Regions from separate parts of the Tistrella arctica genome, predicted to be linked through region 2. Evidence: riboswitches for the same ligand, from Rfam matches in the RefSeq annotation. Region 2 holds a riboswitch; each other region holds the start of a gene.

Region 1 (10,675 bases), on a different contig from region 2:
TTTTCACCGGTTTTGTCGGGGTGGCGCAGGCGCGGCTGGGTGGCCGGGGGCCCGGACGGATCGCGATCTTCGCGGTGCTGTGGGTGGCCGCGGAGTGGCTGCGCGGCCATGTGCTGACCGGATTTCCCTGGAATCTGGCCGGCAGTGCCTGGCTGGCGGTGCCGCCGGTGGCGCAGGCGGCCTCGGTGGTGGGCATCTATGGGCTGGGCCTGCTGACGGTGCTGGTGTTCACAAGCCCGGCTTTGCTGGTGACGCGCGGGGCCGGCGATCGGCGCCCGGCGCTGGCGCTGGCGGTGCTGATTCTGCTGGTGGTGGCGGGCAGCGCCGGATGGGGTATGGCGCGGCTGTCGGAGACAGCGACGGCGATGGTGCCGGATGTGCGGTTGCGGCTGGTGCAGGCGGCGATCGACCAGCGCGAGAAATGGCGCGGTGGCATGCGGGCGCAGCATATGCGCACTCAGATCGATCTGACCCGTGGCCCGGGCTTCGACCGCATCAGCCATGTGATCTGGCCGGAAACCGCGGTCGGCTATTACCTGGAACAGGATGCCGAGCCCCGGACGGCGCTGGTGGCGGCGGTGCCGCCGGGCGGGTTGCTGATCACCGGGGCGCCGCGGGTGGAGTGGGTGCCACCGCCGGTCGGTGCGGCCGACGGGGCCGAGCCGACGCCGTTGATCTATAACAGTGTGTTGGCGATCGATGATGCCGGGCGCATCCGGGGTGTGTATGACAAGGCGCATCTGGTGCCGTTCGGCGAATATGTGCCGCTGCGCGCGTTCAACCCGTTCCCCAAGCTGACTGAGGGGACGATGGATTTCTCGGCCGGCCCCGGCCCCGCCACGCTGGCGCTGCCCGGCCTGCCGCCGGCAAGCCCGCTGATCTGTTATGAGGCGATCTTCCCCGGGGCGGTCACTGCCGGGGCCGACCCCGCCGCCCGGCCGGGCTTTCTGCTGAACGTGACCAATGACGGCTGGTTCGGCCTGACCGCCGGCCCCTTCCAGCATTTCGCCGCCGCCCGGATGCGGGCGATCGAGGAAGGCCTGCCGCTGGTCCGTGCCGCCAATAACGGCATATCGGCGATCGTCGACCCGCTGGGGCGGATCGTGGCGCTGTTGCCCCTGGACCGACGCGGCGTGCTGGATGGTCCGCTGCCGGTGGCGCTGGCACCGACCATCTATGCCCGGATGGGCGACAAGGCCGCCGGCATCGCGGCCCTGCTGGTGATGGCGGCAGGTCTGCTGACCACCCGCCGCAATACCGACGCTGCCTGAGCATTCACAAGATCTTGATATATTTTGGTATGACCTTCTCATGATCTTGCAGTGTCCGAGTGATAACTTTTATTCCTGAGAAAATTCCGTAGAACGTTTGAACCGGCGCTCTGATTTTCCCCCGGAGAGTCAGTAAACTACTTTGCGATGTCGAGTCTGCGGAAAAAAGCAACTGATGCGTGTTCAACCTGTCACCGGAGGCGAGTGTGACCGGGAATGCAACCCGGAATACGCGTTTCGTGCAGCCCCATGCGCGCGCCGGGGTTGACCCATGCCATGGCGTGATGTCATCTATCCGGCTGGTAACAGGTCGGAAACGAGGCCTGCGGGGTTCGAGGAGGGATGACGCGGATGGTGACGAGACTGAACCCGATTGACGCTCATGTCGGTGGACGCGTGCGGTTGCGCCGGCAGCTTCTGGGGCTCAGCCAGGAAAAGCTGGGGCAGCGGGTGGGGCTGACCTTCCAGCAGATCCAGAAATATGAACGCGGCACCAATCGCATCGGCGCGGGCCGGCTGTTCCTGATCGCCCATGCCTTGGATGTGCCGGTATCGTTCTTCTATGATCAGGCAGAAGCGGTGGCGGGAGGACGCGGGCTGCTGAGCATCGATGACGGCTTCGACTGGGCGGTGATGGAAGGCCCGGACGCCCAGATGCTGGCCTTCGACTTCGCTCGCATTCCCGATGCACGCACCCGCACCCGCGTGATCGACCTGGCCCGCTCGATGAGCGACGCCATCGGAACTGGTGCCTGAAAAACGTGCTTGATTCCGGAAGCACGTCGTGAAAGTTTCATCCGACGGTTTGAGCAAAACCACCACGCGAATTCTGCATCTGCTGCAAGCGCAGCATGTGAGAGCGTGGGTATGTCAAACCGTCCGTGGTCGGATTTGTGCCGCTTGCCGCCACGTTAAACAGTGCGCTAAGTGGGCTTGGTGGGCGCATTCTCGTGTCAACCCGCCGAGAACCCAGACGCACGGAGTCCATCGTAGGCAGCCGGCGGGCTCAAACCCCGCGAGGTTGCCCGGACCGTGGTCGGAACCACGGTTCGTCGTCGGTTCTTGAGGGGTTGAAGACGCGTCATGGCCCGCAGCAACTACCTGTTCACCAGCGAGTCGGTCTCCGAAGGCCATCCGGACAAGATCTGTGACCGGATTTCGGATGCCGTTCTCGACCATCTTCTGTCTGCCGACCCGTTCTCGCGGGTCGCCTGCGAAACACTCGCGACCACCAACCGGGTGGTGATTGCGGGTGAAATCCGCTCCAAGGGCGATACGTCGCCCGAGACGATCGAGCAGGTGGCGCGCGACGTCATCCGCGACATCGGTTACGAGCAAGACGGCTTCCACTGGCGGACCGCCAGGATCGAGGTGCTTCTGCACGATCAGTCGGCTGATATCGCGGCTGGCGTCGATGCCGCCGGCAACAAGGACGAAGGCGCCGGCGACCAGGGCATCATGTTCGGCTATGCCTGCCGGGAAACCGACGCGCTGATGCCGGCGCCGATCCATTATGCGCACACCATCCTGCGCAATCTGCGCGCCGCCCGCCGCTCGGGCGACGTGGCGCTGCTCGGCCCCGACGCCAAGAGCCAGGTGACCCTGCAATACGAAGGCGGCAAGCCGGTGGGCGCCACCTCGATCGTGTTGTCGACCCAGCACATCGCCGGCGTCACCCAGGACGAGGTGAAGGCCGCCGTGCGGCCGATCATCGAGGCCTCGCTGCCTGCGGGCTGGATGTGCGACGACGCTCATCTCTATATCAATCCGACCGGTAATTTCGTGATCGGCGGCCCGGATGGCGATGCCGGCCTGACCGGACGCAAGATCATCGTCGACACCTATGGCGGTGCCGCGCCCCATGGTGGCGGCGCCTTTTCGGGCAAGGATCCGACCAAGGTCGACCGGTCTGCCGCCTATGCCGCGCGCTATCTGGCGAAGAACGTGGTGGCGGCCGGTCTGGCCGATCGCTGCACCATTCAGCTATCCTATGCCATCGGCGTGTCGCACCCGCTGTCGGTGTATGTCGACACCCATGGCACCGGCCAGGTCGACGAGGCGAAGCTGGAGGCGGCGATGCGCGAGGTGATGAACCTGACCCCGCGCGGCATCCGCGAGCATCTGCAGCTGAACAAGCCGATCTTCGCCCGCACCGCGTCCTATGGCCATTTCGGGCGTGAGCCCGAGGCCGATGGCGGCTTCTCGTGGGAGAAGACCGATCTGGTGGAGGCGATCAAGCAGCTTGTGCTTTGATCCTGATCCATGCGATCAGCAAGGGGCGGCATCCGGAGATCCGGATGCCGCCCGCTTTTTTGTCGACAGCCCACCCCACTGACCAGCCCGGACACCGGACCGCCGATGACCGTTTCAAGCCCTGAGCCCGCCGCCCCGACCGACCCTGATGTCGATGACGCCGACAGCCAGGGCGACAGTGTCGGGCGGCGCCATTTCGGCCGCCGCATCGGCCGGCCGTTGAAAGCCAATCGCAGCCGGGTGCTGGAACAGACGCTGCCGGCGCTGGCGATCGCGCTGCCGCCGCGCGGCGAGGGCGGGCCGCTGTCGCCGATCGACCCCCGGGCGCTGTTCGATCATCCGCCGGCGGCGCTGGCGCTGGAAATCGGCTTCGGCGGCGGCGAGCATCTGATCGCCAGGGCCGAGGCCGAGCCGGAAACCGGCTTCATCGGCTGTGAGCCCTATATCGGCGGCATGTCGGCGCTTCTGGTAGAACTGGAGGCCCGCGGCCTGCGCAATGTGCGGGTGCTGGGCGATGATGCCGCCCGCCTGCTGGACGTGCTGCCCGATGCCTGTCTCGACCGGGTCTATCTGCTGTTCTCGGACCCCTGGCCCAAGCGCCGCCATGCCAAGCGCCGTTTCATCCAGCCCGAGACGGTGGCGGCGCTGGCCCGGGTGCTGAAGCCGGGCGGCGAACTGACGGCCGCCACCGATCATACCGATCTGTGTGCCTGGACGCTGGCCCATGTTCGTGCCCATCCGGCCTTCACCTGGACGGCGCGCCGGCCGGGCGACTGGCAGCGGCGGCCCGACGGCCAGATCGAGACCCGCTATGAGGCCAAGGCCCGCGCCGCGGGACGCGTGCCGGTGTTCATGCGGTTTCTGAAGACCTGAGCATTTTTCTGAAGATCCGGCCTGTTTCCGGCGCGGAATCGCTCTGGGTGGTCTTGTATGGCCGCAGTGACACCCCCACGTTCGCTGAGGCGCCGATGGCAGGCAGGCGAGGTTGCGGCAGATTGACGGCGGGGCGCGGGCGCCCCCGGGGACAAACTCCTTGCGGTTCCGTTACATATGCGTATATTGACCGTCGTCCGCGTTTGCGGACCGCCGGCGATCCCGCCAGCGCCCAAGCCGACGAGCCTTCCGCCCCGGTGAGGGACCGGAGGGGTATCCGGCGTGGGCACGCCGGAGGTCGCGGTCACATGCAGCTTCCGCCGGGTGGGCCTTGGGCCCGCCTTTTTTTGTTTGTGCCGCGTCGGACCATCACCTGTGCCGGGCCAGTCGCCCGCGCCGGTCTGGCCTCGCCCCGCCACTGGAGGAGCGCATGGACGTCGTTCGTCGTATCACCGAGCTGATCGAGCCGGCCATCGGCGATCTCGGTTACGAGGTCGTGCGCATCGTGTTCCGATCGGGCACCAATGCCACCTTGCAGATCATGGCCGAGCGCACCGATGGTCAGTTGATGACGGTCGATGACTGCGCCGAGATCAGCAATGTCGTGTCGGCGCTGCTCGACGTCGAGGATCCGATCACCGAGGCCTATGCGCTTGAGGTCAGCTCCCCCGGTATCGACCGGCCGCTGACCCGGTTCAAGGATTTCGAGCGGTTCGCCGGCTTTGAGGCCAAGATGGAACTGCGGCGCCCGCATGAGGGCCGCAAGCGGTTCCGCGGCCGGCTTGCCGGCGTGCGTGATGGCGGGCTGGTCGCGATCCGTCTGGATGACGGCGCCGAAGCGGCCCTGCCTTTCGACGAGATTTCGTCGGCGAAGCTGATCCTCACCGATGAGCTGATCGCCGCCGTCCAGGATAACCGGAGCTGAGTGCGCCCCATGGACATCAACTTCAACACCGGCCCGGTCCGGCACGAGCTGCTACAGGTCGCTGACGCGGTTGCCCGCGAGAAGTCGATCGACCGCGACAGCGTGCTCGAAGCCATGGAACAGGCGATCCAGACCGCGGGTCGGCGCAAATACGGCCAGGATCACGATATCCGGGCCACCATCGACCGCAAGACCGGCGAAATCCGTCTGTACCGCTATACCCAGGTGGTCGACGAGGTCGAGGACGAAGCGACCCAGACCACGGTTGCCGATGCCCGCCACCGCAAGCCCGATGCCGTTCCCGGCGATTTCCTGGTCGACCCGCTGCCGCCGATCGATTTCGGCCGCATCGCCGCTCAGACCGCCAAGCAGGTGATCGTGCAGAAGGTGCGCGAGGCCGAGCGCCTGCGCCAGTTCGACGAGTTCAAGGAACGGGTCGGCGAGATCATCAACGGCATCGTCAAGCGCGCCGAATATGGCAGCGTCGTGGTCGATCTGGGCCGCGCCGAGGCGGTGATGCGCCGCGACGAACTGCTGCCGCGGGAGAGCTTCCGCGTCGGCGACCGGGTCCGGGCCTATATCTACTCGGTGCGCGAGGAACCCCGCGGGCCGCAGATCTTCCTGTCGCGCACCCATCCGATGTTCATGGCGAAGCTGTTCGCGCAGGAAGTGCCCGAGATCTATGACGGCATCATCGAGATCAAGGGCTGCGCCCGCGATCCGGGATCGCGCGCCAAGATCGCGGTGACCAGCAACGACAGCAGCATCGACCCGGTCGGCGCCTGTGTCGGCATGCGCGGTTCGCGTGTGCAGGCGGTGGTTGCCGAACTGCAGGGCGAAAAGATCGACATCATTCCGTGGTCGCCCGATACCGCGACCTTCCTGGTCAACGCGCTGGCCCCGGCGGAAGTCGCCAAGGTGGTGCTGGACGAGGATACCCAGCGGATCGAGGTGGTGGTGCCGGACGAACAGTTGTCGCTGGCCATCGGCCGGCGCGGCCAGAACGTCCGCCTGGCATCGCAGCTGACCGGCTGGGACATCGACATCGTCACCGAGACCGAGGAGTCGGAGCGGCGCCAGGAACAGTTCCGCGAACGCTCGCGGCTGTTCATCGAGGCGCTGAACGTCGACGAGGTGATCGCCCAGCTCCTGGTGACCGAAGGCTTCGAGTCGATCGAGGAGATCGCCTTTGTGGCCGAAGACGAGCTGTCGGGCATCGAGGGTTTCGACCCCGATGTCGCGGCCGAGCTTCAGAACCGCGCCCAGGTGTTCCTGGAAGCCCGTGACCGGCGCATGGACGACAAGCGCCGCGAACTGGGCGTCGAGGACGCGGTCGCCGAGATCGAGGGCATGACGCCGCTGATGCTGGCGCAGCTTGGTGAGAAGGGGGTGAAGACCCTTGATGACCTCGCCGACCTGTCGGGCGACGAGCTGATCGAGCTTCTGCCCGCCGGCACCCTGGACGAGGCCGAGGCCAACCGCATCATCATGGCCGCCCGCGCCCACTGGTTCGAGGACGAACCGGCGGCCGGCGCGGTGGTGGATGACGCTGACGCCGTCGGCGTCGAGGCTGGCGCTGGTGATACGGCCGATGCCGGCGCCGATGGCGCCAAGGCCTGATATGAACGCGGCCCGGAACCCCATGGCGCCGGGCCATGAACGGAGCGATGATGGTGGTGGCGATCGATCCGGCAATGCCGGACGGCATGGTGGCGATACCCGATGCGGCGGCAGGCGACGACCTGCCGACCGATGCGGGGCCGCGCGACCGTGCGCCTGAACGCCGCTGCATCGTCAAGGGCCAGAGCGGATCGCCCGACGGGTTGATCCGTTTCGTGCTCGACCCCGAAGGGCGGGTGGTCGCGGATGTCGACGCCAGCCTGCCGGGACGCGGTGCGTGGGTGACTGCCGATCGGGCGTCACTGACCATCGCAATCAAGCGCCGGTTGTTCTCAAGAGCCTTCCGGACACAGACGCAGGTCGGCGATGACCTGATCGGGACGGTCGAGCGATTGCTAACTGCCCGGTGTTTGGAATATCTTGGGCTCGGCCGCCGGGCGGGAGCGGTTGTCGCCGGATACGAAAAAGTGCGGAGCTGGCTCGATGCCGGCACCGTCGGCGCCATTTCCCTGGCATCGGATGCCGGAGAGACGGCCGCCTCCCGCATGGGAGCGCTGAAGGGCGTTCCTGTCGTCGCACTATTGACCCGCGATGAAATGGGTCGTGCTCTCGGACGCGAGAATGCGGTCAATGTCGCGATTGCCGAAGGACGGCTCGCGAAGCGTTTCCTGGGCGCTGCCCAGCGCCTTGCGGGTTTCAGGGATGCCCCCTACCCTGTCGACCGGGTGTCGGCCGGCTTGAGAGAGAACGGATAACCGGAGCGATATGAGCGAGACCAACGAGGACGGCCAGAAGAAGGCGCTCAGCCTGTCGGGAGCCGGGCGTCTTGAGCTGAGGAGGAAGCCTGCGGCGGAAGGCGCCCAGGTTCGCCAGAACTTCTCGCACGGCCGTTCCAAGACCGTGACGGTCGAGGTCAAGCGCAAGCGGACCGTGTCGGTGCCCGAGCAGGGCAACCGGAGCGGTTCCGGCGGCGGTCGCGGTCGTGCGCGTGGCGCCGCCGCTGACGGCGGCCTGACGCAGGACGAGCGGGATGTGCGCCTGCGGGCGCTTGAACAGGCGATTCAGGATCAGAAGCGCCGTGCCGAGGAAGAGGTCCGCAGGGCCGAGGAAGCGGCGCGTCGCAAGATCGAGGACGAGGCCCGCCGCAAGGTTGAGGAAGAGGCCCGCAAGGTCGCCGAGGAGGCCGCCCGCAAGGCGGCTGAGGAAGCGGCGCGCCGCGAGGCCGAGGACGCCGCCCGTCGCGAGATCGAGGCCCGTGCGGCCGCGGCCGCGGCACCGGTTGCCCCGGCACCCGAGGCGCCGGCGCCCCGTGCCGAGACCCCGCGCACCGTCGAGGCGCGTGGCGACAGCCCCCGGACCGAGCGTCCGGCGGGTGGTGGCGCCCCGCGTGGTGACCGGCCCGATTTCCGCAGCGGTGACCGCACTGGTGGTGCCCCGCGTGGCGATCGCCCGGGCGGTGCCCCGCGTGGCGACCGGCCCGATTTCCGCAGTGGTGACCGCCCCGGTGGTGGCGCGCCCCGCGGTGACCGGCCCGATTTCCGCAGTGGCGACCGCCCCGCTGGCGGCGCCCCGCGTGGCGATCGGCCCGATTTCCGCAGTGGCGACCGTCCGGCTGGCGGTGCTCCGCGTGGCGATCGGCCCGATTTCCGCAGTGGCGACCGTCCGGCTGGCGGTGCTCCGCGTGGCGACCGGCCTGATTTCCGCAGTGGCGACCGCCCCGCTGGCGGCGCTCCGCGTGGCGACCGGCCCGATTTCCGCAGTGGCGACCGCCCCGGTGGCGGCGCTCCGCGCGGTGACCGGCCCGATTTCCGCAGTGGTGACCGCCCCGGTGGCGCGGCCCGGCCCGATTTCCGCAGCGGCGATCGCCCCGGTGGCCCGCCGCGTGGTGATCGTCCGGGCGGTGCCCGGCCGGCGGCCCCTGGCGCCACCACCACCACCCCGGTTCTCGACGATGATGTCGAGCGCGCCCGTGCCCGTGCGGCCGAACGTGCCCGCAAGGTCGAGCGTGACGAGGAAGAGAGCCGCGCCAAGGCCGCGAACAAGCGTGCGACCCCGGCCGCGCGCCCCGGCGACGATCGTCGCCGTGGTGGCAAGGGCGAGATCAAGCGTCTGGTCGAAGGCGGCGACGAGGGCGAACGCCAGCGCAGCCAGGCGGCCATGCGCCGTCAGCGTGAACGCATGCGCCGCGCCGGCCGGCAGGCCGAACCCCAGGCCCGCGTCATCCGTGACGTGATCGTGCCCGAGGTGATCTCGGTGCAGGAACTGGCGAACCGCATGGCGGTGCGCGGTGGCGATGTCGTCAAGAAGCTGATGACGCTGGGCGTGATGGCCACCATCAATCAGGCGATCGACGCGGACACGGCCGAACTGGTCGCGACCGAATTCGGTCACCGGGTGAAGCGCGTGGCCGAGGACGATGTGGAACTGGGCATCCTGGGTCTCGACGATACCGATGATGACCTGACCCACCGCGCCCCGGTCGTGACGGTGATGGGCCATGTCGACCACGGCAAGACCTCGCTGCTGGATGCGCTGCGCAAGACCGATGTCGTGGCCCGCGAAGCCGGCGGCATCACCCAGCATATCGGCGCCTATCAGGTCGAGCTGGAAACCGGCGATCACGTCACCTTCCTCGACACCCCCGGCCATGCCGCCTTCACCGCCATGCGTGCCCGTGGCGCGCAGGTGACGGACATCGTGGTGCTGGTGGTCGCGGCCGATGACGGCGTGATGCCGCAGACGGTCGAGGCGATCAATCACGCCAAGGCCGCCGGTGTGCCGATCGTGGTTGCGATCAACAAGATCGACAAGCCGGGCGTGAACCCCGAACGGGTGCGCAACGAGCTGCTCCAGCACGAACTGGTCCTGGAAGAACTGGGCGGCGACATCATCGCCGTCGAGGTCTCGGCCAAGACCGGCTACAACCTCGACAAGCTGCTGGAAGCCATCCTGCTGCAGGCCGAGGTGCTGGAACTGCGCGCCAATACCGGCCGCGCCGCTCAGGGCGCCGTGGTCGAGGCGAAGCTCGACAAGGGCCGCGGTCCGGTTGCGACCGTGCTGGTCCAGAAGGGCACGCTGAAGACCGGCGACGCCTTCGTGGTCGGCAGCCAGTGGGGCCGTGTGCGTGCGCTGATCGACGACAAGGGCCGCAAGGTCGAAGAGGCCGGACCGTCGGTGCCGGTGGAAATCCTGGGTCTCCAGGGCGTTCCGCAGGCAGGTGACGAACTGGTTGTGGTGGAAGACGAGCGCAAGGCCCGTGAGATCTCGGACTTCCGGTCCGAGCGCGAGCAGCGTGCCCGTGCGGCCACCGCCCTCGGCGCCCGTGGCACTGTCGAACAGATGCTGTCGGAAATCTCGGCCGGGGCGAAGAAAGAGCTGCCGGTGCTGGTCAAGACCGACGTGCAGGGCTCGCTGGAAGCGATCACCTCCACGCTGGCCAAGCTCGGCAACGAGGAAGTCGCGGTCCGCATGCTGCATGGCGCCGTCGGCGGCATCAACGAGTCGGATGTGACCCTGGCCCAGGCCAGCAACGCCCTGATCATCGGCTTCAACGTCCGGGCCAATGCCCAGGCGCGGGACGTGGCGCGTCAGGCGGGTCTGGAACTGCGCTACTACTCGGTCATCTATGACCTGACCAACGACGTGAAGGGCATGCTGGAAGGCATGCTGGCCCCGATCCGTCGCGAGACGATCACGGGTCAGGCGACGATCCGCGAGGTCTTCGCGATCACCA
Region 2 (10,675 bases):
CGCGCCCACCTATTCGGCGATCAAGGCGGCCATCCACAACTACACGGAATCACTCCGTGCGGTTCTGAAGGGCAGGATCGAGGTCGTCGAACTGGTGCCGCCTGCCGTGCAGACCGATCTGACCCCCGGCCAGAAAACCAATGCGCGCTTCATGCCGCTCAATGCCTTCGCCGATCAGGTCATCGCGCTCTTCCAGAAGACGCCCACGCCGCGCGAGATCCTGGTGGACGGCGTTGATTTCATGCGCAATGCCGAGACAGAGGGACGCTTCGACGACACGCTGGCGGCGATCAACCCGTTCCTCAACAAATAGGGTGCCGCCGGCCCTGATGGCGCAAGACGCCGAGGCCTTGCGCCATGTCAGCCGCGCGTCGCGTATGTGCGGGGCGCGCACCCCATGACACGCTTGAAGGCCGTGCTGAAAGCCGCTTCGGATTCGTAACCCAGCGACAAGGCGATTGCAGAGACGGGCTCGTTCCTCCTGGTCAGGCGTTCGCAGGCGAGAAGCATGCGCCAACGCTTGAGGTAGTCGATCGGGGACGAGCCCGAAACCGCCTTGAACCGCGCGGCAAATTTTGATCGCGACATGCCGGCCTTTTCGGCAAGCGCCGGCAGCGTCCAGCGCGCACCTGGACTTGCATGGATTGCTTCAACGGCTGCTGCAATTTTGGCGTCGCCCAACGCAAACAGCCAGCCTGCGCCCCGTCCGGTTCCGTGGGACAGGTAGAGCCTTAAAGCCTGGACGAGCAGCAGATGAGCAAGGTGCTGAACCACGAGGGCGGTGCCGGGCTGGGCGGCAGACAATTCCTGCCGCATCCGTTCCAGAACCCAGCGTAAGCCCGCCTTGTCATTTTCGTCTCGCAGGCCGACGACCGCCGGCATGGTTCCCAGCAGCATATCGGTATGCGGTCCGGAATAGTCAAAATGACCGCCAAGCATCATCGTGTCGCCACCACCATTCATGGTGATGATTCCGCCATTCCAGCCCGATTCAGGTAAATCTTCAAAGGGTGTAGGATCGAAGGCAAGATTATTGGAGATAACGAACCGCCTGCCATTCGGCAGGAGAACGCAATCACCCGCATCCAGCCTTATCGGATCGCACTCTCCTTCGACTGCCAACCAGGCAGATCCTGATACGAGCGCGTAGTACTTTACGCCGCTGTGCTTCTCGAACTGAACCGACCAGTCACCACCCAGATCGAATCCGCCCACAACATAGGTATGCGGTTTCAGCAATGACAGGACGTCGGACAGAGGGTCGGCGAGCATGGGGACGTTCTCGAAGAAAATATGGATATTCAAGCATAGTTCGTACCGCCTGGAATTGCTATCCCCATGAAATCACGCCCGCCACAGGGGCGCGTTCATGTGAAGGGGGCTTTCATGATAAAGGTCATTCTCGGCTTCAAGCGCCGGCAAGGAATGGGCGTTCAAGACTTCAGGGACTACCGCCGCGACGTGCACGCGCCTCTTCTCTTCGCAATCCCCGAAGCGAAGAACATCCGCCGCTTCGTCGTCTCCTATCCGTTGCTTGCGGCGCATTCTGCAGAGCTGCGATTCGATGCCGTGGTCGAGGCATGGTTCGACAGTTTGGACGATATGGACGCTCTGTTCCTGTCGGAGAACTTCCAGGCAAAGGTCGATCCGGATCACATCAATTTCATCGATCTGTCCTCCGTGGTCAGGCTCGTCACGGAAGAGGTCGTTGTGGTCGAACAGCGATGACGTTGGTGCTGACGCTTGCGGGCGCTGCGGGGCTGAGCACCGGCACGATCACCATCGGCCACATCGGCCGATGGTGATCGGTGGGCCGTGTCGATAGCAGTTCCGCGGATCCTTGAGGATCACATCAACGACGCGGCCACACCGCCGGTCAGAGCGTTTCCAGCGCCAGAGCAATTCCCTGGCCGCCGCCGATGCAGAGGGTGACGATGCCTCGCCGAATGCCGTCGCGCTTCATGGCGTAAAGCAGCCGGGTGGTGAGGATTGCGCCGGTGGCACCGATCGGGTGACCATGCGCGACGGCGCCGCCGTCGACATTGATGATATCCTCGGGCAAGCCAAGCTCGCGGGCGACGGCGATGGGCACGGCCGCGAAGGCTTCATTGATCTCGATGCGCTCGATATCGCCGAGTGTCCAGCCGGCCCGGCTCAACGCCTTGCGCACCGCCGGCACCGGGCCCAGCCCGAACAGGCCGGGTTCGACGGCGGCGACGCCATAGCCGGCAAGGCGGGCCATCGGCTCGATGCCCTTGGCCTCGGCAAAACCGCGCTCGGCGACGATCATCGCCGCGGCGGCGCTGTTCAGCCCGGGCGCGTTGCCGGCGGTGATGGTGCCGTCCGGACGGAAGGCGGGCTTCAGCCGGGCGAGCGTCTCGATGGTGGTGTCCGGGCGGGGGGCTTCATCGACCGCGAATTGCTCCTTGCCCTTGCGGCCCTTGATGTCGACCGCGACGATCTCGTCTGCGAATCGCCCGGCATCGCGTGCGGCGGCGAAGCGTTGCTGAGACCGCGCGGCGAAGGCGTCCTGCGCCTCACGCGTGATCTGGAGCCTGGCCACGAGGTCTTCGGTGTGCCAGCCGGAATGCTGACCGGAGAAGGCGTCGTTGAGCCCGTCGGTCAACATGCTGTCGAAGATCTGGGCCGGCCCCATCCGGTAGCCCCAGCGCCCGCCATCCATCAGATATGGCGCCCGGTCCATGTTCTCCATGCCGCCGGCAATGGCGGCATCACTGTCGCCGGCGGCAATCTCCAGCGCGGCGGACAGGATGGCCTGCGCGCCCGAGCCACAGACGCGGTTGACGGTCAGTGCCGGGACGGAAACCGGCAGCCCGCCGCCGATGGCCGCCTGGCGGGCCGGATTCATCCGATTGCCGGCCTGGATGACATTGCCCATCACCACGGTGCCGATGTCATCGCCTGAAAGCCCGGCGCGTCGAAGGGTTTCCTGCACGACGACGGCGCCGAGGTCGGTTGCCGGCACGCCTTTGAGCGCGCCGTTATAGGCGCTGATCGCCGTGCGGACCGGGTGGCCAAGGATGATGTGACGCGTGCTCATGATGTTCTCCAGACCTCGATGTCGGCGTCGATGGTGCAGCGTTCAGATGATGGAAGGCGATATTGCGGCTGCAATGGTCGGATCGTCCGCGGCGCCCGCACCATAGAGCGCGGCCGGGATGAATGCCGCGAGTGGCCGCCGGCTTGCCCTTTCCCTGATGGCGCCCATATTCATGATGTTTATCATCATAGATCACAAATATGACAACCATCATGTAAATGTCAACGGCACGGACGGAGAATTTCAGCCGGGGACGACCTGATCGGGTAGTCCCTCGTTCCGTCGGTCACGGCGCAGTCGGGATCACCTGAACAGGCCACATCGGGGTCGGCCGGTTCCGCGCGCCCTTCTGCGGGAGAGCGAATGCGATGACCTCGTCGCCATTGCGAGACCTGATGCCACCATGCCCGCCGGCGGCGAACCACATATTGCCGACCGTCCGCGCCTATGTAAGTCAGCGGCTTGGTATTGCCGCCGGCCGGCAGATGGACCTGCGGGCGCAGGGCACACCCAGGACATTCAGCTAGTCGGGCGTCTTGTCATAGACCCAGCCGCTCAACACGATCCTGCCGTTCATCACCAGCGGTGGCGCGGTGATGAAATGGAAGCCGGGCGGCACCGGCCCCATGTTCTGACGCAGATCGACCATGCCGCCGTCACCGGACGTTTCATCGCCCGTGGTCGCGTCGAGCGCGATCACGTCGCGGTGCGGTGTGCACAGATACAGCGAATTGCCGGCCTTGATCGGGGTCGCCTCGAAGCTGAATTCGCGGCCGCGCCTTTTCTCGCCCGGCTTCGGCATGTCGCCGATCGAGAACGACCACGCCTTTTCAAGCCGGGCGACATTGTCGGGGGTGATCTGGTCGAGCGCCGAGAACCGGTCATTCGCATGGGTGCCGCCATAGGATCGCCAGTCCGCTCTGGCAATGAAGCGGTCGGCGGGCGCCTGCGCCCCGGCCGTCCAGCCCGATGTGTCGACGGCGCGGGCATAGCGCATGTCGGTGATCCTGTAACCCGCCGCGAAGACGAGGCCGACCAGAACCATACAGGCCAGCATGCCGCCCCACGACACCGCCCGGCTCTGGCTGTGGCCGGCAACAGGACGTCTGGCGAATTGTTTCCGATCGATGTCTCCGCGCCGTGGCGATCATCCGGGCATGCAGCGCCACGCAGGCGGTCATACTTGCCCCTTGAGACGGCCGGAAATCTCCCCTACAACTGACGCGACATCAAGAGTTGGGGCGCGCCCAACGCCAACCTGCCGACCGGGCAAGGTGGCACTCCCGTCCTGTTTCATGGGGGAGGATGTGGCCGGACCGGCAATCAATCGGATCACGCCACGGCGCCAGCCCCGCACTACGTCGGAGGATGAACGCGTCGATGCCGATCAAGATTCCCGATGACCTGCCGGCCCGGAGCACGCTCGAAGCCGAAGGCGTGATGGTCATGCGTGAGACCGACGCCATACGGCAGGATATCCGGCCGTTACGGGTCGGGCTGCTCAATCTCATGCCCAACAAGATCCGGACGGAAACCCAGATCGCGCGCCTGATCGGCGCGACGCCGCTACAGGTCGAATTGTCGCTGATCCGCATCGGCAGCCACGTCGCGCGCAATACATCTAATGATCATATGAGTTCATTCTATCGAAGCTGGGACGATATCCGGTCGGAGCGCTTCGATGGTTTCATCATCACCGGTGCCCCCATTGAACGGCTGCCCTTTGAAGAAGTCACCTATTGGGGGGAGCTGTGCGACGTTTTCGACTGGACCCAGACGAACGTTCATCGCTGTTTCAATATCTGCTGGGGCGCGCAGGCGGCGGTGCATCATTTCCACGGTGTGCCCAAGCATGACCTGCCGGAAAAGGCCTTTGGCGTGTTCCGGCACCGCAATCTGGCGCCGGCCTCGCCCTATCTGCGCGGCTTTTCCGATGATTTCTCGATTCCCGTATCACGCTGGACCGAGATCCGGCGAGAGGATCTGCCCCGGGATGCCGGCATCACCGTGCTGGCCGAGAGTGACGACGCCGGCTTGTGCCTGCTTGACGATCCACGGCACCGCTCGCTGCACATGTTCAATCATCTTGAATACGACCGGACCTCGCTTGCCGAGGAATACCAGCGCGATGCGGCGACCGGCGATGCGATGCAGGTGCCGAAGAACTACTTTCCGAAGGACGATCCGACCCGGGAGCCGGAAAACCGCTGGCGCAGCCACGCCCATCTGCTGATCGGCAACTGGATCAACGAGATCTACCAGACCACGCCATTCGACATCGAGGCCGTCGGCGCCGATTGACGGCGCGGTCAATCGCCATGGTCGCGGCCGGCATCGCCAAGGGCGGCGATCCGGCCGCGCAGCCAGTGCTGGCCGGGATGGGTGTCGTTGCGACGGTGCCATGACATGACGAACGGTACCGCCGGCAGATCCAGCGGCGGTGGCAGCATCACCATGGCATCGGCATGGCCCGAGGCCATGACCATGCCTTCCATCAGGGTCGCGATCAGGTCCGACCGCGCCACCAGCAGCGGCGCCGCGTACATATGGGGCAGGGTCAGGGCCAGGTGCCGTTTCAGACCCCGTCGCGCCAGAGCCGCGTCCACCTGCCCGAACTGGTCGCCTTCGGGCGAGACCAGCAGATGCGACAGCGTGAGGAAAGCGGTCAGATCCAGCGGTGCCTGCGCGGCCGGGTGATCTTTCCGCAGCACACAGACGAAGCGTTCCCTGAACAGCCGCTGGTGCAGGATCCGACCGCCGCCGGTTGCGGTGGGCGGAACGCCGACGGCGATATCGACCGTGCCGGCATCCAGCATCGCGATTGCATCGTCTCGGGCCGCGATGTCGCGGATATGCAGAGCCATGCCCGGTGCGTCACGCCGCAGCCGGTCCAGCAGTCGTGGCAGCATCAGAAAGCCCGGATGATCCGATATGCCCAGCGAGATCGCGGTTGTCGCGGTCGCGGGATCGAAGACCCGCTCAGTGCCCAGTGCCCGCTCTATCTGGGCCAGCGCCTGAGCCAGCGGTTCGGCCAGATCGATCGCCCGCGGTGTCGGTTGCAGACCGTGCGGCGCCCGGACGAACAGGTCATCCCCGATCAGCGCGCGCAACCGGGCCAGTGCCGCACTCATGGCGGGCTGGCTGCGTCCGATCCGGATACCGGCGCGGGTGACGCTGCGTTCCGTCATCAGCGCGTCAAAGGCGATGAGCAGGTTGAGGTCGATGCGATGAAGATCCACGCGTTGGATGTTCACATATATTCTCTATCGATCTCAATGATGACGCAGCCGGGCCTATTCCTGTGGGGGTGACGCCGACATCAACTCTCATTCGGGACGACCGGACCCATGGCCATGTCGCCACACCATCAGGAACAACCAGGCCCGCAGGGGCTGGGCGCCGACGACCGCCGTGTCGTCGAGCTGCTCTGTCGCGTCTTCAGTGATGGCAATCCGGGTGGCGCCGACCGGGCGATCGTTCCAGATCGCGATCCACGAATTCCGCGCCATGGCCGATGGCCGGCTGACCCATACCTGGCATCTGGAGGACTGGTTCGGCTGGCTGGGGCAGGTGGGTGCCTGGCCGATGGTGTCGCCGGAGGTGGGATCATGAAAGCGGCGCGGCTCCATATCATCGGCGGCGCCATGGCCGGCTCGGCGGCGATACCCGCCGATCATCCGGTGCCCGTGCCGGCAGGGCTGTCGCTGACCGATGCCGCCGGCATTCCCATCGCCGCCGGGACCGCATGGCAGGCCCTGGACGATCTGGCCGGGGCGCTGCGTCATCAGGCGTCGGGCAGGGCGCGGGGCAAGATCATCGTTGCCATGGGTTGACACCGACCCGGCGCCATCAGCCTTGCTCCATCACCAGCCGTCCGGCCGTGGCACCGGTCAGGGCGCTGAAGCGGCGGTCGAAATCGCGCGCGATATCGGCGATGCTCACCTGGCCCAGGCGGTCGAGCAGCACGGCTTCGGCCGCCTGCATCGCCTGGGCGAGCGTGGCGTTGACCGCCTGTTCCACCAGACAATCGGGCTGGTCGACCGACGGCCCGATGGCGAAGACCGGCGGATCGCCCAGCGCGCGATAGACGTCGAGCAGGGTGATGTCGTCCAGCCGGCGCGCCAGGGTCCAGCCGCCGCCATGGCCTTTTTCCGACCGCACATAGCCTTGGTCGCGCAGGCCGGCCATGGTCCGGCGCACCACCACCGGGTTGGTGTTCAGCATGCCGGCGATGGTTTCGGATGTCGCGACGCCGTCATGGCGATCCATGTGGATCAGCACATGCAGCATGCGTGACAGGCGGCTGTCGGCGCGCATCGGGTGGTGCTCCTTCATCACGGCGTCGATTGGCTCGGCTGTCTTACGATGATAGCAGGGCACCGCTATCGTAACCAGAAAAGTGGCGTGACGGCTTGTGCCGCCGATATACGTAACTTATAAAGATGCGTGATATTCAGGCATGACCGGAGGCCCGCAGCCATGAACCACGACGTGATCATTATCGGGGGCAGCTTTGCCGGCCTGTCCGCCGCCATGCAGTTGGCACGTGCCCGTCGCCGGGTGCTGGTGATCGACGCGGGACGCCCGCGCAACCGCTTCGCCGTCGCATCCCATGGCTTTCTGGGCCAGGATGGTCAGAGCCCGCAGGCGATCATGGATCTGGGCGCCCGCCAATTGCTGGCCTATCCGACGGCGCGGATGATCGGGGGCGAGGCGATCTCGGCCTGGAAAATCGATGGCGGCTTCAGTGTCATGCTGGGCTCCGGCGAGGCGTTGACCGCACGCCGGCTGATCCTGGCCGTGGGCGTTGCCGATGATCTGCCACCCCTGCCGGGGCTGACCGAGCGCTGGGGCGTCGGCGTGATGCACTGCCCCTATTGCCACGGCTATGAGGTGGCGGGCCGCGATCTGGCGGTGCTGGCCTATGATGCGCGGGGCGTTCATCAGGCGATGATGCTGCCCGACTGGGGGCCGACCACCCTGCTGGCGCATGACGGATTTAGTCCCGATGCCGATCAGGCGGCCGGGCTCGCCGCGCGCGGCGTGACGATCGAGACCACGCCAATCGCGCGGCTGACCGGACCGGCGCCGGCGCTGGCGGCCGTGGAACTCGTCGATGGTCGGGTTCTGCCGGTTGCGGGCCTGTTCGTCGCACCGAACACCCGCATCGCCAGTCCCCTGGCCGAACAACTGGGCTGCGCGGTCGAGGACGGACCGATGGGGCCATATCTGCGCGTCGACGGCTGGAAGCAGACCAGTGTCGCCGGGGTATTTGCTGCTGGCGACACGGCAGGGCCGATGCACAACGCCACATTGGCCGCGGCCGCCGGTGTCATGGCCGGTGTCGGCGCCCATCAGTCGCTGATGGCGGCGGCGATCAGTCCGGCCGTTTCGGGATCTCCATACCCCGCTGCACCGCCGGCCGCGCCAGCCCGCGCGCCAGCCACGCCGGAACATGGGTGAGGCTGCCATAATCGACCAGATCACCGGCGCCATAGAAGCCGATCAGATTGCGCACCCAGCCAAGGGTGGCGATATCGGCGATGCTGTAGTCATCACCCATGATCCAGTCGCGGCCTTCAAGCCGCGCTTCAAGAACCGCAAGCAAGCGCTTGCTTTCATCACGATAACGGGTGAGCGGGCGCTTGTCCTCGATCTCGCGGCCGGCGAATTTGTGGAAATAGCCGAGTTGGCCGAAGATCGGGCCGATCGCCGCCATCTGGAACATCACCCATTGCACGCACTGCCAGCGTGCGGCCGGGTCGGCGGGCAGGAACCGGCCGGTCTTTTCCGCCAGATAAAGCAGGATTGCGCCAGATTCAAACAGCCCCAGCGGCGCGCCGCCGGGGCCGTCCGGATCGATGATCGCCGGAATCTTGCCATTGGGGTTCAACGACAGAAAGGGCGGCGTCCAGGTCTCGTTCTGGCCGATATCGATCAGATGCGGCTCATAGGCGAGGCCGGTTTCTTCCAGCATGATCGATACCTTCACCCCGTTGGGCGTGGGCAATGAATACAGCTGGATGCGGTCCGGGTGCTGTGCGGGCCAGCGGGTGGTGATCGGGAAGGATGAAAGATCAGCCATGGATGGGCTCCTGCTGCGATGTCGGGTCTGGATCCGCCTGGGCGTCGGCCGCGGCGGACCGGCCGAAGACGGTGCGTCCGCCATAGGTGGCGGCGCGGCGGCGCTCTTCGGCTATGAAAGCGTCGACCGAGGGGCCGGTTGCATGCCGTTCCAGCCGCCGCGCCTGTTCGTCGAGCCTGCGGATGGCATCGAGCCGCTCGTCATTGCCCAGCCGCGCGGTCGAGACCGCCGCCTTCAGCACCGTGATCGTCTGATCGTAAACGGTGAGCGGCACGGGAAAAGGTGCGCCGTCCTTGCCGCCAAGGGCCAGCGAGAACCGGGCCGGATCGGTGAAACGGCACGGGGCACCATGAACCACCTCGGCCACCAGCGCCAGTGATCGCACCGTGCGGGCACCCACCCCCGGCACCAGCAGCAGCTCGGCGAAATCCGCCGGGCCATTGCTGGCGGCGGCGGCAAGCGCGCCATGCAGGCGCCGGCTGACCACGTCTTCCGGGCGGACGTCGTGACGCGCCGGCATCACCAGATACGGCAGCAACGGCTGGTCGGGGCAGGGTGGGGCAGCCGTCGCCACGGCCGGCCGGACCGCGCGGTCGATCGCCGCCATCTCGCGCAGGATGCCATCGGGCCCCAGATCGTGAAGCAGATCCAGTTGGCCATGCCGCGAGGCGGCGGCGCGATGGTCGGTCAGGTTGATGATCTGACCCTGGGCGTGGCCGTCGATCGCCGCATGGGGCGCCTCGACGAAGCTGGTCAGATCTTCCGACAGCCAGTGATAGCGGCGGGCCATGCGGCTGTCGCCATTCATCCCCTGCTGCACCACCACCCAGCGCCCGTCATCGCTGACGATGAAGCCATGAAGATAGAGGTCGAAGCCGTCCTGCACGGCGGCGCTGTCCACCTTGGCGACCAGCCGGCTGGCCCGTGCCAGCGCCGCACCGTCCAGGCCCGTCCTGTCGCCCACCGCCAGCAATTCCTGAGGCGTGCGTCGCGAATGGCTGCCGCGCCCGCCGCAGACATGAATACCCAGCGCCGCCCCGCCCAGCCCGCGTTTCAGCGCGCCCATCACCGAGGTGGTGATGCCCGAGGAATGCCAGTCCATTCCCATCACCGCGCCGAAAGACTGGAACCAGAAGGGATGGGCCATGCGGCGCAGGAATTCGTCGCGGCCATAGTGATGAATGATCGCCTCGGCGACCACGGCGCCGAGACGCGCCATGCGCTGGGCCAGCCAGCCCGGCACCCGGCCATTATGCAGGGGCAGATCGGCACGTCCGGCCCGTTTCGCCACGATCTTTCACGCCTCCTCAGGAACAGATATCGAACGATTTTATCATGTCGACCACGGCCGGGCCATGACCGGCAGCGACGACGGCGGCGTAATTCGCGGGCGACTTGATCGGTGTCAAGCTGCGCGGCACCAGGCCGTGCGACAGTTGATGGCGCATCAGGCGAGGGTGATCCGATGAAAGCGATGGTTCTGCATGGCCCAGGCCAGGCCTTGGTTCTGGAAGACCGGCCCGATCCGC
Region 3 (10,675 bases), on a different contig from region 2:
CGAGGACTGGCGCGGCAGTCGGCCCGCGCTGCCGCTGTCGCGCTTGCTGGACGACGCCATCCGCCATGGCCGCGACGGCGTGCCGGTGACCAGCTCGCAGGCGGCCCTGACCGCGCAGAAGCTGGGGGAACTGGCGGGCCAGCCTGGCTTTGCCACGGTCTACGCCCCTGATGGCCACCCGCCGGCGCTGCACCAGATCCTGAAACAGCCGGCGCTGGCCGCGACCTTTCAACGGCTGGCCGAGGCCGGGCTGGATGATTTCTATCGCGGGGACATCGCCCGCGCCAATGCCGCCGGGCTCGAAGCCACCGGCAGTCCGTTGTCATTGGCCGATATGGAGGCCTGGCATCCGGCGGTGGTGGCGCCGCTGACCCTGCGCATCCCCGGCGCCACGGTGTGGAACCAGCCGCCACCGACGCAAGGGGCGGCGTCGCTGGCGATTCTCGGGATCTTCGACCGGCTGGGGGTGACGGTGGCCGAGGGGTTCGATCATGTCCACGGGCTGGTCGAGGCCACAAAGCGCGCCTTCCTGCTGCGCAACGCCCATATCGGCGACCCCGGGGCGATGACGGCCGATCCGCAATCCTGGCTGACGCCCGAGGCGCTGGCGGCCGAGGCGGCGCATATCGACCGTCAGAGGGCCGCGCCATGGCCGCAGCCGGCACGCGCCGGGGATACCGTCTGGCTGGGGGCCGCCGACGCCACCGGCCGGGTGGTCAGCTATATCCAGAGCATCTACTGGGAATTCGGCAGCGGCGTGGTGGTGCCCGAAACCGGCGTGCTGTGGCAGAACCGGGGCAGCGGCTTCGGCCTTGGGGCCGCTGCCGGCGCCAACCGGCTGGCGCCGGGGCGGCTGCCCTTCCACACCCTGAACCCGGCCATGGCCCGGCTGGATGATGGCCGGCTGATCGCCTATGGCACCATGGGCGGCGAGGGCCAACCCCAGACCCAGGCGGCGGTGTTCACCCGCCATGTCCGCTTCGGGCAGGACATTCAGGCGGCGATCACCGCGCCGCGCTGGCTGCTGGGCCGGACCTGGGGCGCCGGCACCACATCGCTGAAGCTTGAAAGCCGGATCGATCCGATCCTGGCCGACCAGCTTGCCGCCGCCGGCCATGCGGTGGAGATGGTGGATGCCTGGGACGACCTGATGGGCCATGCCGGCGCCGTGTCGGTGCACCCCTCCGGTGTGATCGAGGGGGCCAGCGACCCGCGCTCGGACGGGGCGGTGGCGGCGGTGTGACGCCGGGTCACGCGCGCCAGTCTTATCTCACCCAAGGGGTTCACGCGCGCCAATAGGCGCGCGTGAACAGGACCAGCACCGTGAACAGCTCCAGCCGGCCCAGCAGCATGGCGAAGGCCAGCACCGCCAGCACCGGGTCGCTCATGGTCGAGTAATTGCCCGCCGGGCCGATGATCGGCCCGAGCCCGGGGCCGACATTGGCCAGCGCCTGCGAGACCGCGGTGGCGGCGGTGATGAAATCGACCCCCAGCGACGCCACCACGATCGACAGGATCACGAACACCGCGAAGAACACGGTCACGAAGCTCAGAACCGACAGCAGAATGGCTTCGGGCACCGGCCGGCGGTTATAGGTCGGCACGATCACCGCATTGGGGTGGATCAACTGGTGCAGATGGCGGCGCGCGGTGGTGACCAGAATGACGAAGCGGAAGATCTTGATCCCGCCCGCCGTGGAACCGGTGCAGCCGCCGACCAGAATCAGCCAGAAGAACACGGCGAACGGGAAGGTGCCCCACAGATTGTAGTCGGCGGTGGCGAAGCCGGTGGTGGTGATCACCGATACCACGTTGAACAGCGACATCCGCACCGCCTGCAGCGGTTCCACATCCTGGCCCAGCACCAGCCACAGGCTGAGCGCCGCCGTCCAGATGGCGATGCCGGCCAGAAAGGCCCGCACCTGGGCGTCACGCCACAGCGCGTCGTGGTTCTGGGTCAGCGCCCGGATATAGAGTGCGAAGGGCAGGGCACCGCCGATCATGAACACCACGACGATCATCTCGATCAGCGGGCTGTCGAAATGGCCGATCGAGGCGTCGGAGGTGGAGAAGCCGCCGGTGGAGACGGTGGACATCGCATGCACCAGCGCCTCGAACCCGGTCATGCCGGCCGACCACAGCAGCACCATGCAGGCGATGGTCATCACCAGATAGATCCGGCCGAAGGCCGAGGCCAGTTGGGCTGCGCGCGGCACGATCTTTTCCGAATTGTCCGAGCTTTCGGTGCGGAACAACTGCATACCGCCGATCCGCAGCATGGGCATGATCGCGACCGAGGTGACGATGATGCCGATACCGCCCAGCCAGTGCAGCATGCCGCGCCAGACCAGAATGCCGGGCGGGGCCGTGTCGAGCCCGCTCAACACGGTCGATCCGGTGGTGGTCAGCCCGGACATCGCCTCGAAAAAGGCGCCGGCATAGGTGATGTCGGGGGATGCGAACATCAACGGCAGGGCTGCGAAGGCCGCCACCCCGGTCCACGACATCGTGGTGGTGAGAAAGGCGTGACGCAGCCCCAGCGAGGTGGGGTGCGCGGTGCGGGTGGTGAGCACCAGGCTGACGCCCGCGAACACCGTCACCAGCGACGACACCACGAACACCGCCCAGTCGGCATGGCCGGCCAGCGCGTCGAAGGCGGCCGGCAACAGCATGGCCGCGCCCAGCAGCGCCAGCAGCACGCCGATGATGAACAGCACCGGCTTGATGTCGATCACAGTGGCGGGCTCCCGATGCTGCAATGCAACACAATGCGGCCGCGGGCCCGGGTTCGGGCGCGGCACCGCCGGCGATGATCGGGGAAACCGCCGCCGCTGTCCATGGGGCTGGTGCTGCCGCAACGCGGCAACACCAGCTTGCTGGTGCCAAACGGCCTGACGGGTTCAGGTGAAGAGGCCCCGGCAGCGGCCGGTGGCGTTTCACGATATGGGACAGAGATGATGAGCACGGATGCATCGGACGTGATTTATCAATATCCGGAAACCGAGATCGCCGTGGCGACCTATTGCAGCAGGGTCAATGGGCTTCTTCCCACGGGTGTCGATCCGGAACCTGATCAGGGCGGCAGCCCCCCTGGCGAATACAACCTGCACACCGAGGCGCGGACGCTGGCCGAGAAGCTGAATGCGCAGTATCTCGATGCCCGCGACTTCGGCGCCACCGGCGACGGCATCAGCGACGATACCGATGCCCTGCGGACGCTGTTTGATGCACGGCTGGACCTTGTCGGCTGGGGCAAGACCTCGGCGGATATCAACATCGGTACAGGCGCCGGCCTGCCCGAGACCTTTGCGGATGCCTGGAAAGTGGTGCTGCTGCCGCCGGGCACTTATCGGGTCCGCAAGGCGCTGTCGGTCCGCTCCAACACCATCGTCCTGGCTCATGGCGCAATCATCAAGGCGCTGCCGGTGAACGAGGTCGACCCGTTCATCGACTGGGATCGCGGCTACTGGGATGCCCGAACCAACACCAGCGACAGCGGGACCGGGCATCTGGGCGGGCTGGTCAGCATCCGTCATGCCCAGAACGTTCACTGGTACGGTGGCACGCTGGACGCCAACAACATCGTCATCCGCGCCGGCTGCAACGCACTTGGCATCTCCGCCCCCTCGGCCAATGCAATCAGCCATGGCGGGCGGATCATCGTTCAGGATGTGCGCATCCGTGGCTGCCGCAACAACCTGCTGTCAAACACCGTGGGCCTGCTCGACAGTTTCCAGGGCGGCGGCGGCAAGGCGATCACTCTTCAGCTTGGTCAGAGCGAGGTGATCCTGCGCAACATTCTGGTCGACGATTGCGACTATGTCGCGACCATCGAAGGCACGGCGTCGAATGACCGTGAACTGCGCCAGGTGGTGGTGGACACTCTTATCGCCAAGAACTGCAAATACGGCTTCATCATCCAGGGCACGGCGAGCCAGATGGAGTCGTCCTGCGATCTGAAGAACATCTGGCTGCACAATGTCGGCAATGCCGCTTATGAGGCCGAGATCCCGGACGGGACGACCTATGGGGACTTCGCCGACGATCCCCGGCGCATCGGTGGCGTGCTGACCCTGTATAATGCGAACAATGTCCATGCCGACATCCGGATCTCGAACGACAACATCACCGGCGTGACCGGCACCGGCGGCAGCGATCTGATCCGCGGCACGGCGCGCAACAGCCATATCCGCATCCAGGGCTACGTCGCCAAACTGAACCATCTGTGGAACACCACCTTCACGCAGCAGGATGCACGTATCAGCAGCATCACGGTCACCAATGGCGGCAGCGGCTATGCCGACACCGACACGGTCGACTATCACCATGATCTGATCGGCGGCGGCCCGAGCAACGACCGGGCCGTGACGCTGACAATCGTCGGCGGCGTCATTACCGAAGCGGTAATGGAACCCACGGCATTCTACGCCGATGGACCGGACGGTAAGACCCTGGATACCGGCAAGGGCTATCAGCGCCCGCCGACCCTGACGGTGGTGTCGTCCAGCGGCAGCGGTGCCGTGCTGACACCGGTGATGAGCTATCCGTTCAATACAGCGAACGGGACCGGTGGCATCTTCAATGTCACGCTGGACGTCGAACTTGAGGTGGGTGAGCACGGCGGGTTTCTGGTGAAGCACCTGCCGCATGCGAAGCCGACCGGGCTGGATATCCGCGCGGCGATCCGGCGGGCAAGTTCGTTGGCGGCACCGGTTACCGCGATCTATGATTATGAGGAGGATGACATCGACAATGTCCAGGCGCGCAATCGCTTCGAACTGGTGATGCGTGATACCCAGAAGGTGATCCGTGGCCGCTTCGACCGGACCCTCAATGTCATGAAGACCGCGGATCTTCAGGCACTGGACGGGCCGCTTGTCGAGCTTGGCGATCAACTGTTTCAGGGCGCCACCCGCTTCGACGGAACGATCGACAACCGTTTCATCAACCACCGCCTGAACCTGACCAATGGCACGCCCGCGGTCGTGGTCGAGAATGCGGCGCTGCCGGCCGGATTCCGAGGCGTGATCATCGTCAGCTCTTTGGGGCTCAGCTATCAGCACACGGCACTGGTGCTGAAGTCCGAGGTCAGCGCCACGCTGGTGCTGGTCCCTCTCGGCACCGGCAGCGCCTATACGCTCAGCGTCGATGCCGCCACCCAGGATGTCATCGCAACATCCACCGCCGCTGGCACAGTGGCCACCCGTGTGGTCGTGGTGCCGTTCGACGCCTCGACCCACTGATCCTGCCAGGTACGGATCCTGCCAGCCACGACACTGTCAGACAGAAGAAGGCCCCGCCGGCATTGCCGGCGGGGCCTTTATTCATGCTTCAGTGTGTATCGCCGCCCCGATCAGAACCCGGCCGGGTTGCCGATCAGGGTCAGAAATTCGCGACGCAGCGTCGGGTTGTGGCGGAATTCGCCCAGCATCCGGCTGGTGACCATGCTGACGCCGGGCTTGTGAACGCCGCGGGTGCTCATGCACTGGTGCTCGGCCTCGATCACCACGCCCACACCCTTGGGCTTCAGCACCTCTTCGATCGCATTGGCGATCTGCGAGGTCAGCTTCTCCTGAATCTGCAGGCGCTTCGAAAACGCCTCGACCACGCGGGCGAGCTTCGAGATGCCGACCACGCGGCTGCGCGGCAGATAGGCGACATGGGCGACGCCGATGATCGGCACCATGTGGTGCTCGCAATAGCTTTCGATTCGGATGCCGCGCAGCGCCACGACCTCGTCATAGCCGTCGGTTTCCTCGAAGGTCCGCTGCAGGATCTCGACCGGATCCTGCGCATAGCCCGCGAAGAATTCCTCATAAGATCGGACCACGCGATCGGGCGTGGACAGCAGGCCTTCGCGGTCGGGATCGTCGCCGGCCCAGCGGATCAGGGTCCGCACGGCGGCTTCGGCTTCGGCGCGGTCGGGCCGCGCCGCAGAGGTCGCGTCCGGGGTCTTCACCTGGCCGTCAAGTTTCACCGCCAGCACGTTTTCGCGTGTCATCGCTCAAGCAACTCCCAGGGTGCGGCCGGCTGGACACGTCGCTCCGGCTGAAAGCTTGCGCGGAGCGTCGTGTCGGGCGGCGGGCCGATAGTACGAAAGCGGTCGGGTTACGTGGGCACCCGCCTGCCGGATCGCCGGTGCGGACATGCCCTGACGGCTTTCGTGATCACGCGGAACAGTTGGCCGCGATACGGCGGCCTTCCGGTCCGCGAACCGGCGGCAGGATGGGGCGATGCAACCAGAGATCGCCCTGCACCTGCCTGATGGAACTTCTACTATAGGTTTTGCCAGCTACCCCTGCAAGCCCGTCCACGGCGAAAATCGCGGACGGCGAAGCAGCGCCCGGTGCCGGCAGTCCCTGCGCGCGCGCCCCAAAGGGGCTCAGACCTGATCTAGTCCATTCTGCGCGGATTGCCAGAGGCAGGCCCCTCATCCGGTTGCGACCGGGGGCCGGCGGTCAGTTTATCGTCTGGGCGGCATGGGGGCTGTCGAGCGAGAAACTCGGGATTTCGACCTCGAACGTCTCGCCGGCCGCGCTCTCCATCTGATAGCTGCCGCCCATGATGCCCGACGGCGTGGTCAGCGGTGCGCCGCTGGTGTATTCGAAGCTCTCCCCCGGTGCCAGCACCGGCTGCTCACCCACCACGCCCGGCCCGCGCACCTCCTGAAGCCGGCCCAGCGCATCGATGATCCGCCAATGGCGGCTGCGCAACTGGACCGTGTCGGCGCCGTGATTCTCGATCCGGATGTGATAGGCGAAGACAAACTGCCCGTCTTCCGGCGATGACTGGTCGTCGACATAGAACGGACGTACCGCCACCATGATCGAGCGGGTTGTCGCGCTGTATTCATGTTCCGCCGCCATCATCCCCACCTGCTCAATCGTCGCATCATGGCGACACCCTACCGATGCCGCCACCCCGGCAAACCCGCCCGCATGCCGGCCTCGAAGGGTCTGCGAAGCCAATATTGCGACCAATGCAGCGGATTTCCAGTGCCGAGCGCAAGCCCTAATCGGCAGGCCGGTGTCGCGGGCGGTTATGCGGCGTCGAGTGCGGCCCCCAGATCGGCCGCCAGATCGTCCACATCCTCAAGCCCCACCGACACCCGCACCAGCCCTTCGGTGATGCCCACGGCGGTCCGCTGATCGGCGGTCAGGCGCTGATGGGTGGTGGTGGCCGGGTGGGTGGCCAAGGTCTTGCTGTCACCCAGGTTGTTCGAGATGTCGGCCACCTCCAGACGCTCAAGGAAGCGGAAGGCCGCATCCTTGCCGCCGGTGAAATCCAGCGCCAGCACCGTGCCGCCGCCCTGCATCTGCCGGCGTGCCAGGGCATGCTGGGGATGCGAGGCGAGGCCCGGATAGATCAGCCGCGTCAACGCCGGATGATTTTCAAGCCGCCGGGCCAGCGCGGTGGCGGCCCGGGTCTGTTCCCGCACCCGCAGCGGCAGGGTTTCCAACCCCTTCAGCAGCACCCAGGCGTTGAAGGCGCTCAAGGTCGGGCCGGTATGGCGCAGGAAATTGCGCAGCTCGCCATCGCAGAAGGCTTCGTCCGACAGGATCGCGCCGCCCAGCACCCGGCCCTGGCCGTCGATATGCTTGGTGGCGGAATAGACCACGACATGGGCGCCCAGTTGCAGCGGCTTCTGCAGGATCGGTGTGGCGAACACGTTGTCGACCACCAGTCTGGCGCCGCAATCGCGCGCCACCGCCGCCACCGCCTGAAGGTCGATCAGTTCAAGCTGCGGGTTCGACGGGGTTTCCAGAAAGAACACCTTGGTGTTCGGCCGCACCGCCGCCGACCACGCCGCGATATCGTCGCCGCGCACGAAGCTGGTCTCGATACCGAACCGGGGCAGCAATTCCGTCAGGATGTACTGGCACGATCCGAACAGTGCTTCGGCCGCGACCACATGATCGCCCTGGCGGAGCTGGCAGACCAGGGCGGTCCATACCGCCGACATGCCCGATGCCGTGGCCCGGCAGGCCTCGGCGCCCTCCAGCGCCGCCAGGCGGGTCTCGAAGGTGCGCACCGTCGGGTTGCCATAGCGGCTGTAGACGAAGCCGGGCTCCTCGCCTTTGAACCGTGCCTCGGCCCTGGCCGGGCTGTCATAGACATAGCCCGAATTCAGGAACAGCGCTTCCGATGTCTCGCCATGGGGGCTGCGGTCCAGCCCGCCGCGCACCGCCAGCGTCGCCTGACGGCGGCCGGCGCCGGCCGCCGTCCTGTCGCTGCCGCCCCGATCGCTCTCCCACAGCCCGTCATCGGCCGCACATTCGTCCTCGACGCCGTTCCGGCCCCCGTCTTCCCGCATGGTCACATGTCCGCATAAAAAAACCCGGCCTCTGGCCGGGTCGACGCACAATCCGTTCTGCGCCCGCTCCCGACCTTTTAGCAGCGAGATTTACGTGGTCCGCAAGCCGGCCGGCCCAAATCCCCACGGATGCGCCGGCACAAGCCACACGTGCCCCGCGACATCAGGGCGCCACGATACGCCCGGCCGCGACCGGGGGTCAAGTCCTGAAGATATCAGTATCTTTCACCCATCCGCGGCCTGTAGATCCAGCACCGGCCCGCCGGCCGCCGCCGCCTCGTCGGGATCATGGGTCACGATCAGCGCCGGCACCGCCTCGGCGCGGATGCGGGCGAACACGGCCGTGCGCAGCCTCTGGGCCAGCGGCCGGTCCAGCCGTGCGAAGGGTTCGTCCATCAGAACCATGCGCGGGCGTGCCGCCAGCATCCGCATCAGCGCCACCCGTGCCCGCTGCCCCCCCGACAGGGTCAGCGGGTCGCGGCCACCCAGCCCGGCAAGCCCCGCCTCGGCCAGTGCCGCGTCGATCAAGGCCCGGCGCGTGGTCCGTGGCAGCCCGGCAGGCAGGCCGAAGCCGATATTGGCGGCAACCGTCAGATGCGGGAACAGCAGGTCATCCTGCATCATCAACCCCACATGCCGCGCCTCGGGCGGCAGAGTGTCGATGGCGGTGCCGTCCAGCCACACCCGGCCGGCCATGGTCACCCCCGGCCCGGCGATGCCGGCGATCACCGCCAGCAGGGTGGATTTGCCCACGCCCGACGGGCCGACCACGGCGCCGATCACGCCTGCCGGCACCGCCAGATTCAGCGGGCCGATCAGCGGCCGGCCATGGATGCGCAGGGCCAGCCGGTCAAGCACCAGCCCGGCGGTCATTGCCGTACCGCCCGGGCCGGCGCGCGGATCAAGCTGGCCAGAAGGAAGCCGATGGCGGGCAGGACGGTCATCAGCAGGGCGGCCGTCGATGCCGCCCGCCGGTCGATGCCCGATGCGGCGGCGACGGCTTCGGTGGCCAGCACCGGCAGCCGGCCGCCGCCGATCATCAGCGCCGGCAGATATTGCGCCACACCAACCGCGAAGCCGATCGCTGTGGCAATCGCCATCGGCCGCGCGGTCAGCGGCAGCATCACCGCCACCCAGGCGCCCCCCGCCCCTCGCCCCAGGCTGCGCGCCAGCAGCCGCGGCCGGGGATCGGTGCGGCGATAGCTTTCGCGCAGCGCCAGAAACAGATAGGGGAACACATAGAGCAGATGGCACCACACCACCGCCGCCACCGTGCCGTCCAGCCCCAGACGCAGCGCCAGCGCGCGGATGCCGGCCAGGAACGCCGCCGGCGGCAGCAGCAGCGGCAGATAGACCAGCGCCTCCGCCGCCTGCGACAGCGAGCGGCCGGCCCCGGTTCCGCCGTCGGCACCCAAAGCCTCGCGTTCCAGCACCAGCACCGCCAGCGGCAGGGCGATGGCCACCGGCAGCAGCCCCAGCCAGACCGTGCGGGCGATGACATTGCCGAGCAGCGCCACGGTATCGGCCAGCCGGTCCGGCGCCCAGCGCATGGGCAGCAGATCGGGGAACCGCCAGCTTGCCGCCAGCGCCCAGATCACCAGGGTGGCAAGGCTGGCGGCTGCCAGCAGCAGCGCCAGACCGCCGACCAGCCCCGACAGGCCCGACAGCGCCGGCGCCACGGGCTGGGGTGGCCGTCGCACCAGCGGTGGATCGATGCGGGCCGGATGATCGCCGCGACCGCCCGCCAGCCAGAACCGCGCCAGCCGCGCGCCCAGCCACCAGATGCCCACCGCCACCGCTGCCAGCGCCAGTTGCGCCAGGGCGGCGGCATGGCCGGCGGCGGCACGGGCGGGGTCGGCATCGAACAGCAGCGACAGGCTGCGCACGGCGAAGCTCGGCGGCAGGCTCGGCCCCAGCACCACGGCCATATCGACCGTGCCGATGCCATAGACCAGCACCGCCACCACCGGCCAGCGCAGCACCGGCCAGATCTGTGGCGCCACCACCCGCCACCACGCGCTGGCCGGGCGCCAGCCCAGGCAGCGCGCGCGGGCCAGCACCGCGCCGGCACCCAGCCGCGCCTGTGCCGCCAGCAGCAGCGCCAGCAGGAACGGGGTTTCCTTGAGCACCAGCCCCACGATCAGCGCCAGCCCGAACCGGTCGCCGGGGACGGCCAGGTCCGGCGGCAGGGCGCCGCCACCGCCGCTGATGGCGCGGAAGATCAGCCCGGTGGGGGCGATCAGCAGTGCCAGCCCCACCGCCACCGCCGCATGGGGGGCCGCCACCATCACCAGGGCGGCGCGTTCGGCCATGCGGCCGAAACCGGGCAGGGCGGCCAGCCCCGCGGCCATGCCGCCGGCC

Evidence for each region. Region 2 has a riboswitch for S-adenosylmethionine ahead of metA (homoserine O-acetyltransferase MetA). Riboswitches for the same ligand answer to the same signal wherever they lie in the genome.
Region 1: another riboswitch for S-adenosylmethionine. It lies ahead of metK (methionine adenosyltransferase); the one in region 2 lies ahead of metA (homoserine O-acetyltransferase MetA).
Region 3: another riboswitch for S-adenosylmethionine. It lies ahead of metZ (O-succinylhomoserine sulfhydrylase); the one in region 2 lies ahead of metA (homoserine O-acetyltransferase MetA).

What each region holds. Positions count from the first base shown of each region.
Region 1 is NZ_JBBKTV010000013.1:22,947-33,621, reverse strand. Features, by position in the region: gene lnt (apolipoprotein N-acyltransferase) at 1-1,271, shown strand, start outside; gene WG924_RS23840 (helix-turn-helix domain-containing protein) at 1,623-2,027, shown strand; SAM riboswitch at 2,143-2,218, shown strand; gene metK (methionine adenosyltransferase) at 2,355-3,524, shown strand; gene trmB (tRNA (guanosine(46)-N7)-methyltransferase TrmB) at 3,630-4,397, shown strand; gene rimP (ribosome maturation factor RimP) at 4,828-5,322, shown strand; gene nusA (transcription termination factor NusA) at 5,332-6,942, shown strand; gene WG924_RS23815 (RNA-binding protein) at 6,978-7,697, shown strand; gene infB (translation initiation factor IF-2) at 7,708-10,675, shown strand, end outside.
Region 2 is NZ_JBBKTV010000001.1:582,199-592,873, forward strand. Features, by position in the region: gene WG924_RS02655 (SDR family oxidoreductase) at 1-313, shown strand, start outside; gene WG924_RS02660 (AraC family transcriptional regulator) at 361-1,305, opposite strand; gene WG924_RS02665 (EthD domain-containing protein) at 1,339-1,728, shown strand; gene WG924_RS02670 (thiolase family protein) at 1,877-3,061, opposite strand; gene WG924_RS02675 (hypothetical protein) at 3,585-4,133, opposite strand; SAM-I-IV-variant riboswitch at 4,283-4,398, shown strand; gene metA (homoserine O-acetyltransferase MetA) at 4,442-5,362, shown strand; gene WG924_RS02685 (LysR family transcriptional regulator) at 5,371-6,315, opposite strand; gene WG924_RS02690 (hypothetical protein) at 6,518-6,673, shown strand; gene WG924_RS02695 (hypothetical protein) at 6,670-6,894, shown strand; gene WG924_RS02700 (Rrf2 family transcriptional regulator) at 6,911-7,378, opposite strand; gene WG924_RS02705 (NAD(P)/FAD-dependent oxidoreductase) at 7,541-8,524, shown strand; gene WG924_RS02710 (glutathione S-transferase N-terminal domain-containing protein) at 8,439-9,146, opposite strand; gene WG924_RS02715 (DUF763 domain-containing protein) at 9,139-10,437, opposite strand; gene WG924_RS02720 (hypothetical protein) at 10,454-10,594, opposite strand; gene WG924_RS02725 (zinc-dependent alcohol dehydrogenase family protein) at 10,612-10,675, shown strand, end outside.
Region 3 is NZ_JBBKTV010000003.1:431,630-442,304, reverse strand. Features, by position in the region: gene WG924_RS08855 (gamma-glutamyltransferase family protein) at 1-1,243, shown strand, start outside; gene WG924_RS08850 (TrkH family potassium uptake protein) at 1,284-2,735, opposite strand; gene WG924_RS08845 (glycosyl hydrolase family 28-related protein) at 2,958-5,243, shown strand; gene folE (GTP cyclohydrolase I FolE) at 5,354-6,001, opposite strand; gene apaG (Co2+/Mg2+ efflux facilitator ApaG/CorD) at 6,459-6,866, opposite strand; gene metZ (O-succinylhomoserine sulfhydrylase) at 7,040-8,314, opposite strand; SAM riboswitch at 8,372-8,451, opposite strand; gene WG924_RS08825 (ATP-binding cassette domain-containing protein) at 8,540-9,187, opposite strand; gene WG924_RS08820 (ABC transporter permease family protein) at 9,184-10,675, opposite strand, start outside.